DNA from 3 places in the Yersinia sp. KBS0713 genome. Region 1 is predicted to be linked to each of the others. Evidence: riboswitches for the same ligand, from Rfam matches in the RefSeq annotation. Region 1 holds a riboswitch; each other region holds the start of a gene.

Region 1 (4,813 bases):
CACGGCCGCTAACCCACTGCCTGCCATAGAGATCTCCTGGCGCGAAAATGAGAAAGAGATTGGTAGCTATCAGTTTAGTCTGATCAACGATGAAGCTGGCAAGCCTAAGCTGTCACTGTGTATCCGCCCCCGCAAAGGCGCGGAGAGTTATCTGCTTAACCGCTTTGATGCTCATCATCTGCAACGTGCCATCGCAATGTTTACCATGACCCAGCGCCATTTGTTACCGTAAACCGCAGCCAGCAAGCTTATCCCGATGAGCTGACTCAAGTCAGTGATTCGGGTAAATGAGCGCCGCTAACACCCCAGTGTTTTCAAGGACGAAGAATATCCCCCCAAAGTCATTGGCGTTGTAGGTAGGCAGCAAGCAAGCTTATCCCGATGAGCTTACACCAGTAAGTGATTCGGGTAAGCGAGCGCCGCTAACACCCCTGTGGTTTCAAGGAAAAAAAAGCCATCCCCAAAGTCATTGGAGCCACAGGTAGGCAGCCAGCGAAAGCATCCCGATGAGCTGACTCAAGTCAGTGATTCGGGTAAATGAGCGCAGCTAACACCCCTGTGGTTTCAAGGAAAAAAGCCATCCCCAAAGTCATTGGAGCCACAGGTAGGCAGCCAGCGAAAGCATCCCGATGAGCTGACTCAAGTCAGTGATTCGGGTAAATGAGCGCAGCTAACACCCCTGTGGTTTCAAGGACGAAGGGGATTACCACCATAAATGGAAATGATGCACCGGCCCAACCCCCCGCCCCACCTCAAGAGTATCGGCTTGCTCCAATGCCCTCTGGAGATAGCCTTTGGCCGCATTGACTGTATCCCCCCAGTTGGCGTGCCGTGGTCGCAACGCCGCTAGTGCTGCTGATAAGGTGCAACCGGTGCCGTGGGTATGGCGAGTGCTGACTCTGCGGGTGACAAAACGCTGCTCCCCTTGCGCGGTAAACAGCCAGTCCGGGCTATCTTCGCCACTTAAGTGACCCCCTTTCATCAGCACCCCCTGACAGCCTAGCGCCAACAGCGCCCGCCCCTGCTCACGCATCTCTTGTTCATCGCGGGCAGATTGGCAATTGAGTAACGCCGCGGCTTCCGGCAAGTTCGGCGTAATCAGGTCTACCTGTGGCAGCAGTAGCTGGCGCAGAGCCGCCACTGCCTCCGGTGCCAACAGCGGATCACCACTTTTCGCCACCATCACGGTATCCAGCACCACAAATGCAATTGGATAGCGGCGCAGTTGCGCGGCGACCACCTCAATAATGTCGGCATTGGCCAGCATACCTATTTTGGCACTATCGATGCGCACATCACTCAGCACTGAATCCAGTTGCGCGGCGACAAAAGCGGGTTCGATGGGATAGAGCGACTGCACGCCGGTGGTGTTTTGCGCCACCAGCGCGGTGATAACCGTGGTGCCGTAAGCTTGCAGAGCAGAGAAGGTTTTCAGGTCAGCTTGAATACCCGCGCCACCACTGGGGTCAGTTCCGGCAATGGTGAGTGCATTAATACGCTTCATGAATACATCCCAACACTCACATTCGTAAGCGATCGGGCGAATAGCGCGGGATTCACAGTGACAACTGAAGAAAAAGCGGCAGGTTGAACGTACATATTCCTCCTAACCGGCGGTCAAGAAGGCGGAACCCTGCGGTGCCGAGACTTCCCTACGCTGGTATAATCCAGATCAGGTAATACGGGTATATCTCAGCCAAACCACTTTTGTGGCGGGCACCCCGAGTCAGAATTGTTATTATCATCGGCAGGTGATAGAAGGTCAACGATGCATTCGCAAAACAAATAATCAAGAGAACAAAAATACGCTGTACTGGAGAGATAACTGAAGAATGAGTATTGAGATTCGTCTGTATCAGGAGAGTGACCGCCCCTTTCTGCGCACTTTGTATCTGGCATCACGCCGTGACGCCTTTAGCTGGCGGGATGGCGAGTGTTTTCACCTGGAAGATTTTGACCGTGCCACTCTCGGAGAGACCATTTTGGTGGCCATCGATGGTGATCAACACTTGGGTTTTGCCTCAATTTTTATCGAGGAGAGCTTCCTGCATAATCTGTTTGTTGATCCTGCGGCGCAATATCTCGGGGCGGGAAAAGCACTATTACTGGCAGCACATGCACTATTTACCCGCCATGGCTCACTGAAATGCCTGGAAAAAAACCAACGGGCGCTGACGTTTTATCAAAAACAGGGGTGGGTGGCGATTGCTACCGGCAAGAGCATTGACGGCGACTATATTTTGATGCATTGGCATAATGAAAAAATTAAATAAGAGAGGGAGCATCAGGCGCTCCCTCAAATGACTAAATAGGGGCTGATGCCTTACTCCCCGCGCAGCGTTTTGACATCATCCACTTTGATATTCAGTGTTGGCTAGAGTCCATCACGATCGGCAACCTTATAAAGCTTATCTCTTGGCTTGAGATTTTTTAGTTTTGTATCAGTGAGCATGTCAGTGTCTCTTGCTAAGTAATACCGTCAAAAATACCGTCAGAAATTTGAGTCTTCCCTCAATCTTTATCCATCGTCAAAAAGAGAAAACCCCCTGCCAAGGCAGAGGGTTTAAGGGTTTGGCTATCGTGGTCAATACTCTTCAAAAGGCAGTAGGCTATTCCCACTCAATGGTTGCTGGTGGTTTACCACTGATATCGTAAACCACGCGCGAGATACCATTCACTTCATTAATGATACGATTTGAGACGCGCCCCAGGAACTCATATGGCAGATGCGCCCAGTGTGCGGTCATGAAGTCGATGGTTTCAACCGCACGCAGTGAAACAACCCAATCATATTTGCGACCATCGCCCATCACGCCAACCGAACGAACAGGCAGGAACACGGTAAAGGCCTGGCTGACTTTATTGTAGAGATCCGCTTTGTGTAGCTCTTCGATAAAGATAGCATCGGCGCGGCGCAGTAAATCGCAATACTCTTTTTTCACTTCGCCAAGCACGCGGACACCTAAACCAGGGCCAGGGAATGGATGGCGGTACAGCATGTCATATGGCAGGCCCAACTCCAGACCAATTTTGCGCACTTCATCTTTAAACAGCTCTTTCAGTGGCTCTACCAACCCAAGTTTCATCTCTTTCGGCAAGCCGCCCACATTGTGGTGAGATTTAATCACATGCGCTTTGCCGGTAGCAGATGCAGCAGATTCAATCACATCTGGATAGATAGTCCCCTGCGCCAACCACTTAACTTGCTCTTGTTTGCAGGCTTCTTCGTCGAAAAGCTCAACAAATACGCGACCAATGATTTTACGTTTGGCTTCTGGTTCGTCCACTCCCGCCAGTGCCGAGAGGAAACGATCTTCTGCGGCCACATGGACAATATTCAGGCCGAATTTATCGCCGAACATCTCCAGCACCTGATCCGCTTCGTTCAAACGCAACAGGCCGTTATCAACAAACACACAGGTCAGGCGTTTGCCAATGGCACGATGCAATAGCATTGCGGTCACTGATGAGTCAACACCGCCGGACAGGCCGAGGATCACGTGGTCCTCACCGATTTGCTCACGCAGGCGGACAATGGCGTCTTCGATGATAGTAGCAGGTGTCCATAGCGCTTCGCAGGCGCAGATGTCCAGAACAAAGCGCTCCAGCAGACGTTGGCCTTGCTTGGTGTGGGTCACTTCTGGGTGGAACTGCACGCCATAAAAACGTTTTTCTTCATTGGCCATAATGGCAAATGGGCAGGTGTCGGTGCTGGCAACAGTGACAAAATCAGAGGGGATAGCGGTGACTTTATCGCCATGGCTCATCCACACATCCAGCACTGCTTCACCGGCTGGATTGATGGCATCTTTGATATCACGGATCAGTGCGCTATCAGTTTTAATCTCAACCTGCGCGTAACCAAATTCGCGCTGATTTGAACCTTCAACTTTGCCGCCCAGCTGCATTGCCATGGTCTGCATGCCGTAGCACACACCTAGCACAGGTACACCTGCGGTGAACACATAATCAGGCGCACGTGGGCTGTCGTGTTCGGTGGTGCTTTCAGGGCCGCCGGAAAGAATGATACCGCTTGGATTAAATTCACGGATCTGGGCTTCAGTGACATCCCACGCCCATAATTCACAATAGACACCAATCTCACGAACACGGCGCGCCACCAGTTGAGTGTATTGCGAGCCGAAATCAAGAATAAGGATGCGATGTTGATGGATATTTTTTGTCATGTGCGGCAAATTCCAAGGGTTTTTAATAAAAGTAAATAATTGAAAGCATTCCATCGGCAGGACTCAAGAAAGGAGTTAACGCCCGCTGCAGAGCATGTGCAGCGGACGATCACCCAATTCGCCAGTTTCAGCCCGAGGAGTTAGCCCATGCGGTAGTTTGGTGACTCTTTAGTGATAGTCACATCATGCACATGGCTCTCTTGAATACCGGCACCACTGATACGAACAAACTCAGCTTTGGTGCGTAATTCATTGATGGTGCCACAACCGGTCAGCCCCATACATGAACGCAGGCCCCCCATTTGTTGATGCACAATCTCTTTCAGCAGACCTTTGTACGCCACGCGCCCTTCAATGCCTTCCGGCACTAATTTATCGGCCGCATTGTCGGTCTGGAAGTAGCGGTCTGAGGAGCCTTTGGACATCGCGCCCAGTGAACCCATCCCGCGGTAAGATTTGAATGAGCGGCCTTGGTACAGTTCGATTTCACCCGGAGACTCTTCAGTACCGGCCAACATAGAACCGACCATGACGCAAGAAGCGCCCGCCGCGATGGCTTTGGCGATATCACCGGAGAAACGAATTCCCCCATCGGCGATAACCGGAATACCGGTGCCTTCCAGCGC
Region 2 (4,813 bases), 2.1 Mb from region 1:
CAACCAGTATCTGGGTAATATAAGGAAAGAAAAATTGATGAAATTTGCCGTGGAGTTCCTCTTTTATGTCCGCCTCACGTTTGCAACAGCAATTTATTCGCCTCTGGCAACGGTTTAATGGTCAGCCAACGGAAACCACCTTACAGGAGCTGGCCGAGGTGCTCTGCTGCTCACGTCGCCATGTCCGATCCTTGCTGGGCAGTATGCAGCATGAGGGCTGGCTGAGTTGGCAAGCGGAAGCGGGGCGTGGTAAGCGCTCACAATTGACCTTCCTCTACTCCGGGCTGGCACTGCAACAGCAGCGGGCCGACGAGTTGCTGGAGCAGGACAATATTGATCAGCTGGTGCAGTTGGTGGGGGATAAAAAAGCGGTACGCCAAATGCTGCTATCCCAGTTGGGGCGCAGTTTCCGTCAGGGAAAACATATTTTGCGCGTGCTCTATTATCGCCCGCTCCCCAATCTACTCCCGGGCACCGCCCTGCGCCGCTCAGAAACCCACATGGTTCGGCAGATTTTTAATGGCCTGACGCGAATAAATGAGGAAAATGGGGAACTCGAGCCAGATTTGTCTCACCACTGGCAAGCCATCAGCCCACTGCATTGGCGCTTTTATTTACGCCCCGCCATCCATTTCCATCATGGCCGTGAACTGGCAATGGAGGATGTCATCACCAGCCTGACCCGTCTGATCCCACAACCGCTGTTCTCGCATATCACGGCGGTGCGCTCGCCGACCCCCTATGTCATTGATGTGCATCTCAACAGCCCGGATCACTGGTTACCCTGGCTGTTGGGCAGTGTACACGCCATGATTTTGCCGCAGGAGTGGGAAAGTCAGCCCGACTTCCCGCGCCACCCTATCGGCACTGGCCCCTATTCAGTGATCCGCAATCATCGTAGCCAATTGAAAATTCAGGCGTTTGATAACTATTTTGGGTTCCGCGCATTGATTGATGAGGTGAATATCTGGGTACTACCGGAGCTGTCCGAGGAGCTGGTCTACTCCGGTGTGCAACTACAAGCGGATGACACCAGTAAAAATGAGCTGGAGAGTCGGTTGGAGGAGGGCTGCTACTTTTTACTGTTTGATCAGCGCTCCCGCCAAACCAGTCATCCCGAGATCCGCCGCTGGCTCTGTAGGCTTCTCACCCCTGTCGCCCTACTCAGCCATGCAGACCCCTTTTATCAGCGCTACTGGTCACCGGCTTACGGCATGTTGCCGCGCTGGCACCACAACCGGCTAACCACACTGGAACCCAAGCCGGAGGGGTTGAGCGAACTGACGCTCACCTTTTACAGCGAGCACTCCGAGTTTGATGCCATCAGCCAGACACTGACCACCCTGCTGGCCGCCCATGGCGTCAAGCTGGTGATTCAGGCGGTGGATTATGTCAGTTGGTATCAAGGCGACGCGCAGAGCGATATCTGGCTCGGCAGCGCCAACTTCTACCTGCCGCTGGAGTTCTCTCTATTTGCCACCCTGTATGAGCTACCGCTGCTGCAACACTGCCTCGACGATGAGCTGCATCACGACGTGGGATCATGGCGCAATAATAGCCTGCCGATGGCGGACTGGAGCCAACGATTAGTCAGCCAAAATCAATTCCACCCGCTGTTCCATCACTGGCTAGAATTATATGGGCAGCACAGTATGCGCGGCGTGCGCATGAACACCCTCGGCTGGTTTGACTTCAAATCAGCCTGGTTTACCCCACCTGAGGTATAAACGCCCTTTCACCCGCCCGAATTAATCACTACAATAGCGCCGTCTCAACGGGGTGCTAACTGGCAGTAAAACCGCCAGTTAGCTGAGAGCAAACCCGTCGAACCTGATCCGGTTAACACCGGCGGAGGGATTTGAGAAAAATAACGTCTTATCATCATGATAGTGACGTTATTGACCGCCTCAGATACCTTTGCCACCTTTATTCTTAAGGAGTGCAAAGTGTTTAAACGTATAATTCCCTGCTTGTTTTTGCTGTCTGCTGCCGCTGTTGCTGCCGATAAACCCACCCTGACGGTTTACACCTATGACTCCTTTGCTGCCGACTGGGGGCCAGGGCCGGCGATTAAAAAAGCCTTTGAAGCCGAATGTGATTGTCAGCTTAAATTTGTGGCGCTGGAAGATGGAGTTTCACTGCTGAATCGCCTGCGGATGGAGGGTAAAAACAGCCAGGCCGATGTTATTTTAGGCTTAGATAACAATCTGGTACAGGCGGCGGAGCAAACCGGCTTATTCGCGCCAAGTCAGGTGGATACCAGCACGCTGACACTGCCTGAGCCGTGGCAGAACAGAACCTTTGTCCCTTACGACTACGGCTACTTTGCCTTTGTGTATGACAAAAACAAACTGAAAAACCCACCGAAGAGCCTGCAAGAGTTGGTCAGCAGCAAAGCGCCGTGGAAGGTTATCTACCAAGATCCCCGCACCAGTACACCGGGCCTTGGCTTAATGCTGTGGATGCAAAAAGTGTATGGCGATAAAGCCCCGCAGGCGTGGCAAGAGCTGGCGAAAAAAACCGTCACGGTCACCAAAGGCTGGAGCGAAGCTTACGGTCTGTTCCTGAAAGGGGAAGGGGATCTGGTGCTGAGCTACACCACTTCGCCGGCTTACCATCTGATTGAAGAGCAGAAAAGCAACTACGCCGCCGCCGATTTCAGCGAAGGCCACTACCTGCAAGTGGAAGTCGCGGGTCAAGTGGCGTCCAGCAAACAGCCGGAGCTGGCACAGCGCTTTATGAAATTTATCGTCACCCCCGCCTTCCAAAACCATATTCCCACCGGCAACTGGATGTATCCGGTGATCAAAATGGATCTTCCGGCAGGGTTTGAAACGCTAACTGTGCCGCAAAAAGCATTGCAGTTTGATGCCAAAGAGGTAGCCGATAACCGTGGTAAATGGATTCAGGCATGGCAATCCGCCGTCAGCCGCTAATCCCGCCATGGTTGTGGCCGGGGCTGCTTGCCGCCGCGCTGATAGTCGGTGTCGCCTTATTGGCGTTCACCGCTATTTGGCGACATGCACCCGCGGCAGAGTGGCAAAATCTCTGGCATGACAGCTATCTGTGGCATGTGATCCGCTTTACCTTCTGGCAGGCGTTTCTCTCCGCGCTGCTGTCGGTGACACCCGCCATTTTTCTAGCCCGCGCCCTCTATCGCCGCCGCTTTCCAGGCCGTCAACTGATGCTACGTTTATGCGCCATGACACTGGTGCTGCCGGTGTTGGTGGCCCTGTTCGGTATCCTGACGGTCTATGGCCGCCAGGGCTGGCTGGCGGGGCTGTTTAGCTGGCTGGGGATGGATTACCGCTTCTCGCCCTATGGTTTACAAGGCATTTTGCTGGCGCATATCTTCTTTAATATGCCGCTGGCGACCCGCTTATTGCTGCAATCACTGGAGAGCATCGCCGTAGAGCAGCGCCAGCTGGCCGCGCAGTTGGGTATGAATGGCTGGCAGCATTTCCGCTGGGTCGAGTGGCCCTATCTGCGCCGCCAAATTCTGCCCACTGCCGCGCTGATTTTTATGCTCTGTTTTGCCAGCTTCGCCACCGTGCTGTCACTGGGCGGCGGGCCACAAGCTACCACCATCGAGTTAGCGATTTATCAGGCGCTTAGTTACGATTATGATCTCGGGCGCGCCGCACTATTGGCGCTAATCCAACTGGGCTGCTGCTTGGGGTTGGTGGTGCTAAGCCAGCGGCTGAACTCGGTACTGGCGGTGGGAAACACTCACGGACAGATATGGCGCAACCCGCAAGATAGCTATTGGTCGTGCATCAGCGACACTCTGCTGATTGGTGCGGCTTTGCTATTGATGGTTCCTCCTTTGCTCGCGGTCGTCATTGATGGCAGCAATCAAACGATACTCACCGTGTTGCAGCAACCCCCGCTCTGGCAAGCCTTCTTTACCTCATTGACCATCGCCATTGGGGCCGGATTACTCTGTGTCACCCTGACCATGATGCTGCTGTGGAGCAGCCGTGAGCTGAAACTGCGTCAGCAGATGGCCTACGGGCAAGCGCTGGAAGTGAGCGGCATGGTGATTCTGGCGATGCCGGGTATCGTGCTGGCGACCGGCTTCTTTTTACTGCTAAACGACACCTTGGGCTTGCCACAATCCCCTTACGCGCTGGTGATCCTGACCAATGCGCTGATGGCGGTGCCCTATGCCTTGAAAGTGCTGGATAACCCGATGCGCGATCTGGCCGAGCGCTATACGCCGCTCTGCTTATCGCTGGATATTCGCGGCTGGCACCGGTTGCGCCATATTGAGCTAAGCGCCCTAAAGCGCCCATTGGCGCAAGCGCTGGCCTTTGCCAGTGTGCTCTCCATCGGCGATTTTGGCGTGGTGGCGCTATTTGGTAATGAGCACTTCCGCACCTTGCCATTTTATCTCTATCAGCAGATAGGCTCTTACCGCAGTAACGATGGCGCAGTGACCGCCCTGCTGCTGCTGCTGCTCTGTTTCCTGCTATTTACTCTGATTGAACGACTGCCGAGCCGCCATGCTAAAACTTGAGAAAATAACCTATCTGTACGACCACTTACCGATGCGCTTTGATTTGCGCATTCAGCCCGGTGAGCGGGTGGCGATCCTTGGCCCGAGTGGCGCGGGTAAAAGCACCCTGCTGAGTCTGATTGCCGGTTTCTTAGCGCCGGCCAGTGGCCGTATGTTGCTGAATAATCAGGATCACACCACCACAGTACCCGCCCAAAGGCCGGTATCGATGCTCTTTCAGGAGAATAATCTGTTCTCACACCTCAATGTGGAGCAGAACATCGGGCTGGGGCTGCATCCGGGGCTGAAACTCAA
Region 3 (4,813 bases), 930 kb from region 1:
TGATACAGGAAGTTCTCCTGATGATGGGACAAGCACCACTTCGCCATGATAGACCCACCACGAGAGACAATACCTGTTAGGCGTTTGGCGGTCATCGGCACATAGCGCAGCAACACACCGGCGTGGATAGTAAAGTAATCAACCCCTTGCTCCGCCTGCTCCAGCAAGGTGTCGCGGAACATCTCCCAGGTCAGATTTTCAGCCACGCCATTCACTTTTTCCAGCGCCTGATAGATGGGCACTGTGCCGATCGGCACCGGGCTGTTACGCAAAATCCATTCACGAGTTTCATGAATATAGCGGCCAGTAGATAAGTCCATCACGGTATCGGCTCCCCAGCGCGTGGACCACACCAGCTTTTCCACCTCCTCTTCGATGGAGGAGGTCACCGCCGAATTGCCGATGTTGGCGTTCACTTTGACCAAAAAGTTGCGACCAATAATCATTGGCTCAGCTTCGGGGTGATTAATATTGGCGGGGATGATGGCGCGGCCTGCGGCAACTTCTTGGCGCACGAATTCTGCTGTGATGTTCTCCGGCAAATTAGCGCCGAAATTCTGCCCAGGATGCTGGTGGCGCAAGACTTCGCCGCGAACTCTTTCTCGCCCCATATTTTCACGCAGGGCGATAAACTCCATTTCTGGTGTGGCAATCCCTGCACGAGCATAGTGCAGTTGGGTGACACACTTGCCCTCAATGGCTTTTTTCGGCTTCGGTAGATGCTCAAAGCGCAGATGATCCAAACCTGCGTCCGCTAAACGCTGCTGGGTAAATCCTGAACTGACCGAGGTGAGGGCCTCGGTATCCTGACGATCCGCTATCCAGCTAGCACGCAGTTTGGGCAGCCCCACATGGACGTCTAGTTTGGCGAGGGGATCACCATAGGGGCCGGAGGTGTCGTAAACCGGAATGGCCTCGTTATCTTCGTAGCGCGGATCGCTCTTGCTGCCGCTGATCAAGGTCGGGCTAAGTTGGATCTCGCGCATCGGCACCTGAATGTCAGGCCGTGAACCTTGCAGGTAGATGCGTTGGGAGTTGGGGAAAGTCACCCCCTGTAAACTATCAATAAACTGTTGGGCCTCTTCGCGCTGCTGTTTGCGCGGGCGTGATGGGTTTTTCGTGGTGGCTGACGTTGTATTATTAGACATAGCAAATTCCTACCAGTGTGGTTTATAGAGCCAATGTGGTGTATAGGGAAAATTGCTTGTCTGGAGCTTGGCGGGAGTAACGATGTTGGCCAGTGACCGGCAGACACCTGTGAAGGGGAAGACCGGGCCTGTAGCGATAAATTACTCTTGTTCCCTTCGCGGGTACTAACCCGATCAGGTTCCGCGGATCCCGAATTAACGGTCTCAGCCTGCATCTGCTTTTAAAAGCCGACGCTAGGCACTCCGACAAGAATCCTCAGTATATGAGGTTGTATTAAAACTACAAGGGCCGACCGTAAGCTATTTTCTTGCCGCACTTTGAGTTTGGGCAGTGCTCCAAATCCTCACGTACTACGTGTGTGCGCGCTGTCTGCATCCAAATTGCCTGCGACAATTATGCTTACTATTGATGTATTTGGTTAATTGGCCTGACTTTTTCTATTTTCTGGCTGAGCGGTTTGCCAGGACTCTGCTGCCCACTTAATTAACTGATCTTCTAACTGGAAACGGGCGTCGAGGGCTTCGCCGATATCGGATAACGCCTGTTGGAACTCGGTGCAGCTATCATCGTCATCGATCTCGATGTTGGTATAACGATCGTGGAATAACATGATAGTTTGGGTATTGTTTTTTAACGCAGGGTAAACTTTGGTGGTCAGCGCCATTCTTGGGCTGGACTCGCCTTCTACCTGCTTGATAATTCTGTCGTAGATGTGAAAATGACCAGCTGAGAGATAATCCACCAGGTTATGACAAAAGTTCTCCAGCGCTTTTTCATTAAGCGGGGTATGCTTTTCTTTTCGCGGCTTAATACCGATCACTGTGCAATACGAAACTAAAAGTTCTTTACGCGCATGAAGCCATTGATCAATTAATTCATTACTGCCGCCAACGCGTTGAGTCAAGCTTTCCAGTCGATTGAGCATGAACGACTCCGTGAAGTAATAATGAGTTACAAAAAAGTAACAAGCCAGATTCTAGATTGCCAGTGAAGTCGAGGTTGTGCAACAACGATATGGAACTACAACTTACAGGTAAAGAGAGTGGCTGGTGGGTAGTCAGCCATGAAAACAAACTATGGCTGCCAAAAGGGGAGTTGCCACAAGGCAATGCTGCCAATTGGTCGCTACAGGGCGCAACCGCCAGACAAATTGGTGAATGGCAGGGGCAGGCGGTTTGGCTTATTCGCCAGATCATGCCGACCGACATGGGATCAGTGCGCCAATTACTGGATGTAGATCGCGGCCTGTTCCAACTGGCTGGGCGGGGTGTGCAATTAGCGGAGTTTTATCGCTCCCACCGTTTCTGCGGCTATTGCGGCCATCAAATGCATGCCAGCCGCACCGAATGGGCTTGCCTGTGTAATCACTGCCGTGAACGTTATTATCCGCAAATCGCCCCTTGTGTGATTGTTGCCATTCGCCGTGGTGATGAAATCTTATTGGCGCAGCATGTGCGGCATCGTGGTGGGATTAATACGGTGCTGGCCGGTTTTGTCGAAGTGGGCGAAACATTGGAGCAGGCGGTGTCCCGTGAGGTTTTGGAAGAGAGCAATATTCACATTAAAAATCTGCGCTACGTGACGTCACAACCCTGGCCGTTCCCACATTCGCTCATGGTGGCCTATATGGCGGAGTATGACCACGGCGAACTGCGCCACGATCCGAAAGAGCTGCTCAATGCCGGTTGGTATCGCTACGACCAACTCCCATTACTGCCGCCGCCGGGCACTGTGGCCCGCAGGTTGATTGAAGATACGGTGGTCTTGTGCCGCAGTGAGCAGGAAAGCTGAATCTGGCATGCTACAATGCTGCCAACTAAAAGATGGCCGCCAGGTAATTAAGGGAGCTTCACCATGAATGAATTGAAAAACGATCGCTATCTGCGGGCCTTATTGCGCCAACCGGTTGATATCACACCGGTATGGATGATGCGCCAGGCGGGCCGCTACTTGCCAGAATACAAAGCTACCCGCGCAATTGCCGGTGATTTTATGTCGCTGTGTAAAAACGCGGAGCTGGCCTGTGAAGTGACGATGCAGCCATTGCGTCGTTATCCACTGGATGCAGCGATTCTGTTTTCAGACATTCTAACCATCCCGGATGCCATGGGGCTAGGGCTCTATTTTGAAACCGGCGAAGGCCCGCGCTTCAAATCGCCAATTACCTGCCGCGCCGATGTTGAAAAGTTGCCGATCCCTGATCCTGAACAGGAGTTGGGCTACGTCATGAATGCGGTGCGCACTATTCGTCGTGAGCTGGCAGGGCAAGTGCCGCTGATTGGCTTCTCCGGCAGCCCATGGACGCTGGCGACCTACATGGTCGAGGGCGGTAGCAGCAAGGCCTTCACCAAACTGAAAAAAATGATGTATGCCGAACCACAAACACTGCATCTGTTGCTGGATAAACTGGCCGATAGCGTCATTTTGTATCTCAATGCGCAAATCAGGGCCGGAGCGCAGTCAGTGATGGTTTTTGATACTTGGGGCGGGGTGTTGACAGGCCGCGACTATCTTGAGTTCTCATTGAATTACATGCATAAAATCGTCAATGGCCTGACTCGTGAAAACGAGGGGCGGCGTGTCCCGGTCACCTTGTTTACCAAAGGCGGCGGGCAGTGGCTGGAAGCCATGGCTGCCACCGGCTGTGATGCGCTGGGGCTGGATTGGACCACTGACCTTGCCGATGCGCGTCGCCGTGTGGGTGATAAAGTCGCGCTGCAAGGCAATATGGACCCTTCCATCTTGTATGCACCACCTGCGCGTATTGAGCAAGAAGTCAGCACTATTTTAGCCAGTTTTGGGCAAGGTGAGGGTCATGTGTTTAATCTGGGCCACGGCATTCATCAGGATGTCCCGCCAGAACATGCCGGTGCTTTTGTTAAAGCGGTACATGCGCTATCACGGCCTTATCACCAATAGATTATCTGAATAGGTTGCCAGATGATTGACACTAAAGCGCTCCGGGCAGAGCAACAACAGCGGGCATCTGAGGTAATACTGCAAGATGACCCGGTTCTGGCGGGGGGTGTTAACCCGCCAGTGCGCTTTATTGCTGGCGCTGATGTGGGTTTTGAGCAGCAGGGGGAGGTGACCCGTGCTGCTATCGCGATTTTGCGCTATCCCTCGCTCGAGCTGGTGGAGTATCAGATTGCACGGGTAGAAACTTCACTGCCGTATATCCCCGGTTTACTCTCTTTTCGTGAATACCCTGCATTATTAGCCGCTTGGGCGCAGCTCCAGCAACGGCCTGAACTGGTTTTTGTTGATGGGCAGGGTATCGCGCATCCACGCCGTTTAGGGGTTGCCAGCCATTTTGGTCTGTTAGTGGATGTGCCCACCATTGGTGTCGCCAAAAGCCGCCTATGTGGGCATTTTCAGCCGCTGGAGAGCGCTAACGGCGCAGTACAACCTCTAATTGACGGCGATGAACAACTTGGTTGGGTATGGCGCAGTAAAACTCGCTGCAACCCGCTGTTTATTTCGCCGGGGCATCGGGTGAGTGTGGCGAGCGCATTGACGTGGGTTCAGCGCTGCATGGCGGGTTACCGCTTGCCAGAACCCACTCGCTGGGCGGATGCTATCGCCTCAAACCGCCCGCAATTTCAACGTTGGGTGCGGAAAACTCCTGATTTGCTTGGCAACAATAGGGATATGATTTAATTTC

Evidence for each region. Region 1 has a riboswitch for thiamine pyrophosphate ahead of thiD (bifunctional hydroxymethylpyrimidine kinase/phosphomethylpyrimidine kinase). Riboswitches for the same ligand answer to the same signal wherever they lie in the genome.
Region 2: it holds a riboswitch for thiamine pyrophosphate, as region 1 does, so the genes downstream of both, thiB (thiamine ABC transporter substrate binding subunit) here and thiD (bifunctional hydroxymethylpyrimidine kinase/phosphomethylpyrimidine kinase) in region 1, are expected to answer to the same signal.
Region 3: it holds a riboswitch for thiamine pyrophosphate, as region 1 does, so the genes downstream of both, thiC (phosphomethylpyrimidine synthase ThiC) here and thiD (bifunctional hydroxymethylpyrimidine kinase/phosphomethylpyrimidine kinase) in region 1, are expected to answer to the same signal.

The regions. Positions count from the first base shown of each region.
Region 1 is NZ_CP042173.1:1,245,958-1,250,770, reverse strand. Features, by position in the region: gene FFE93_RS05815 (hypothetical protein) at 1-232, shown strand, start outside; gene thiD (bifunctional hydroxymethylpyrimidine kinase/phosphomethylpyrimidine kinase) at 704-1,504, opposite strand; TPP riboswitch at 1,633-1,734, opposite strand; gene FFE93_RS05805 (GNAT family N-acetyltransferase) at 1,833-2,273, shown strand; gene guaA (glutamine-hydrolyzing GMP synthase) at 2,610-4,187, opposite strand; gene guaB (IMP dehydrogenase) at 4,328-4,813, opposite strand, start outside.
Region 2 is NZ_CP042173.1:3,732,058-3,736,870, forward strand. Features, by position in the region: gene sgrR (HTH-type transcriptional regulator SgrR) at 66-1,727, shown strand; TPP riboswitch at 1,766-1,875, shown strand; gene thiB (thiamine ABC transporter substrate binding subunit) at 1,947-2,936, shown strand; gene thiP (thiamine/thiamine pyrophosphate ABC transporter permease ThiP) at 2,912-4,519, shown strand; gene thiQ (thiamine ABC transporter ATP-binding protein ThiQ) at 4,506-4,813, shown strand, end outside.
Region 3 is NZ_CP042173.1:310,980-315,792, forward strand. Features, by position in the region: gene thiC (phosphomethylpyrimidine synthase ThiC) at 1-1,148, opposite strand, end outside; TPP riboswitch at 1,283-1,404, opposite strand; gene FFE93_RS01450 (Rsd/AlgQ family anti-sigma factor) at 1,568-2,074, opposite strand; gene nudC (NAD(+) diphosphatase) at 2,164-2,940, shown strand; gene hemE (uroporphyrinogen decarboxylase) at 3,004-4,068, shown strand; gene nfi (deoxyribonuclease V) at 4,090-4,809, shown strand.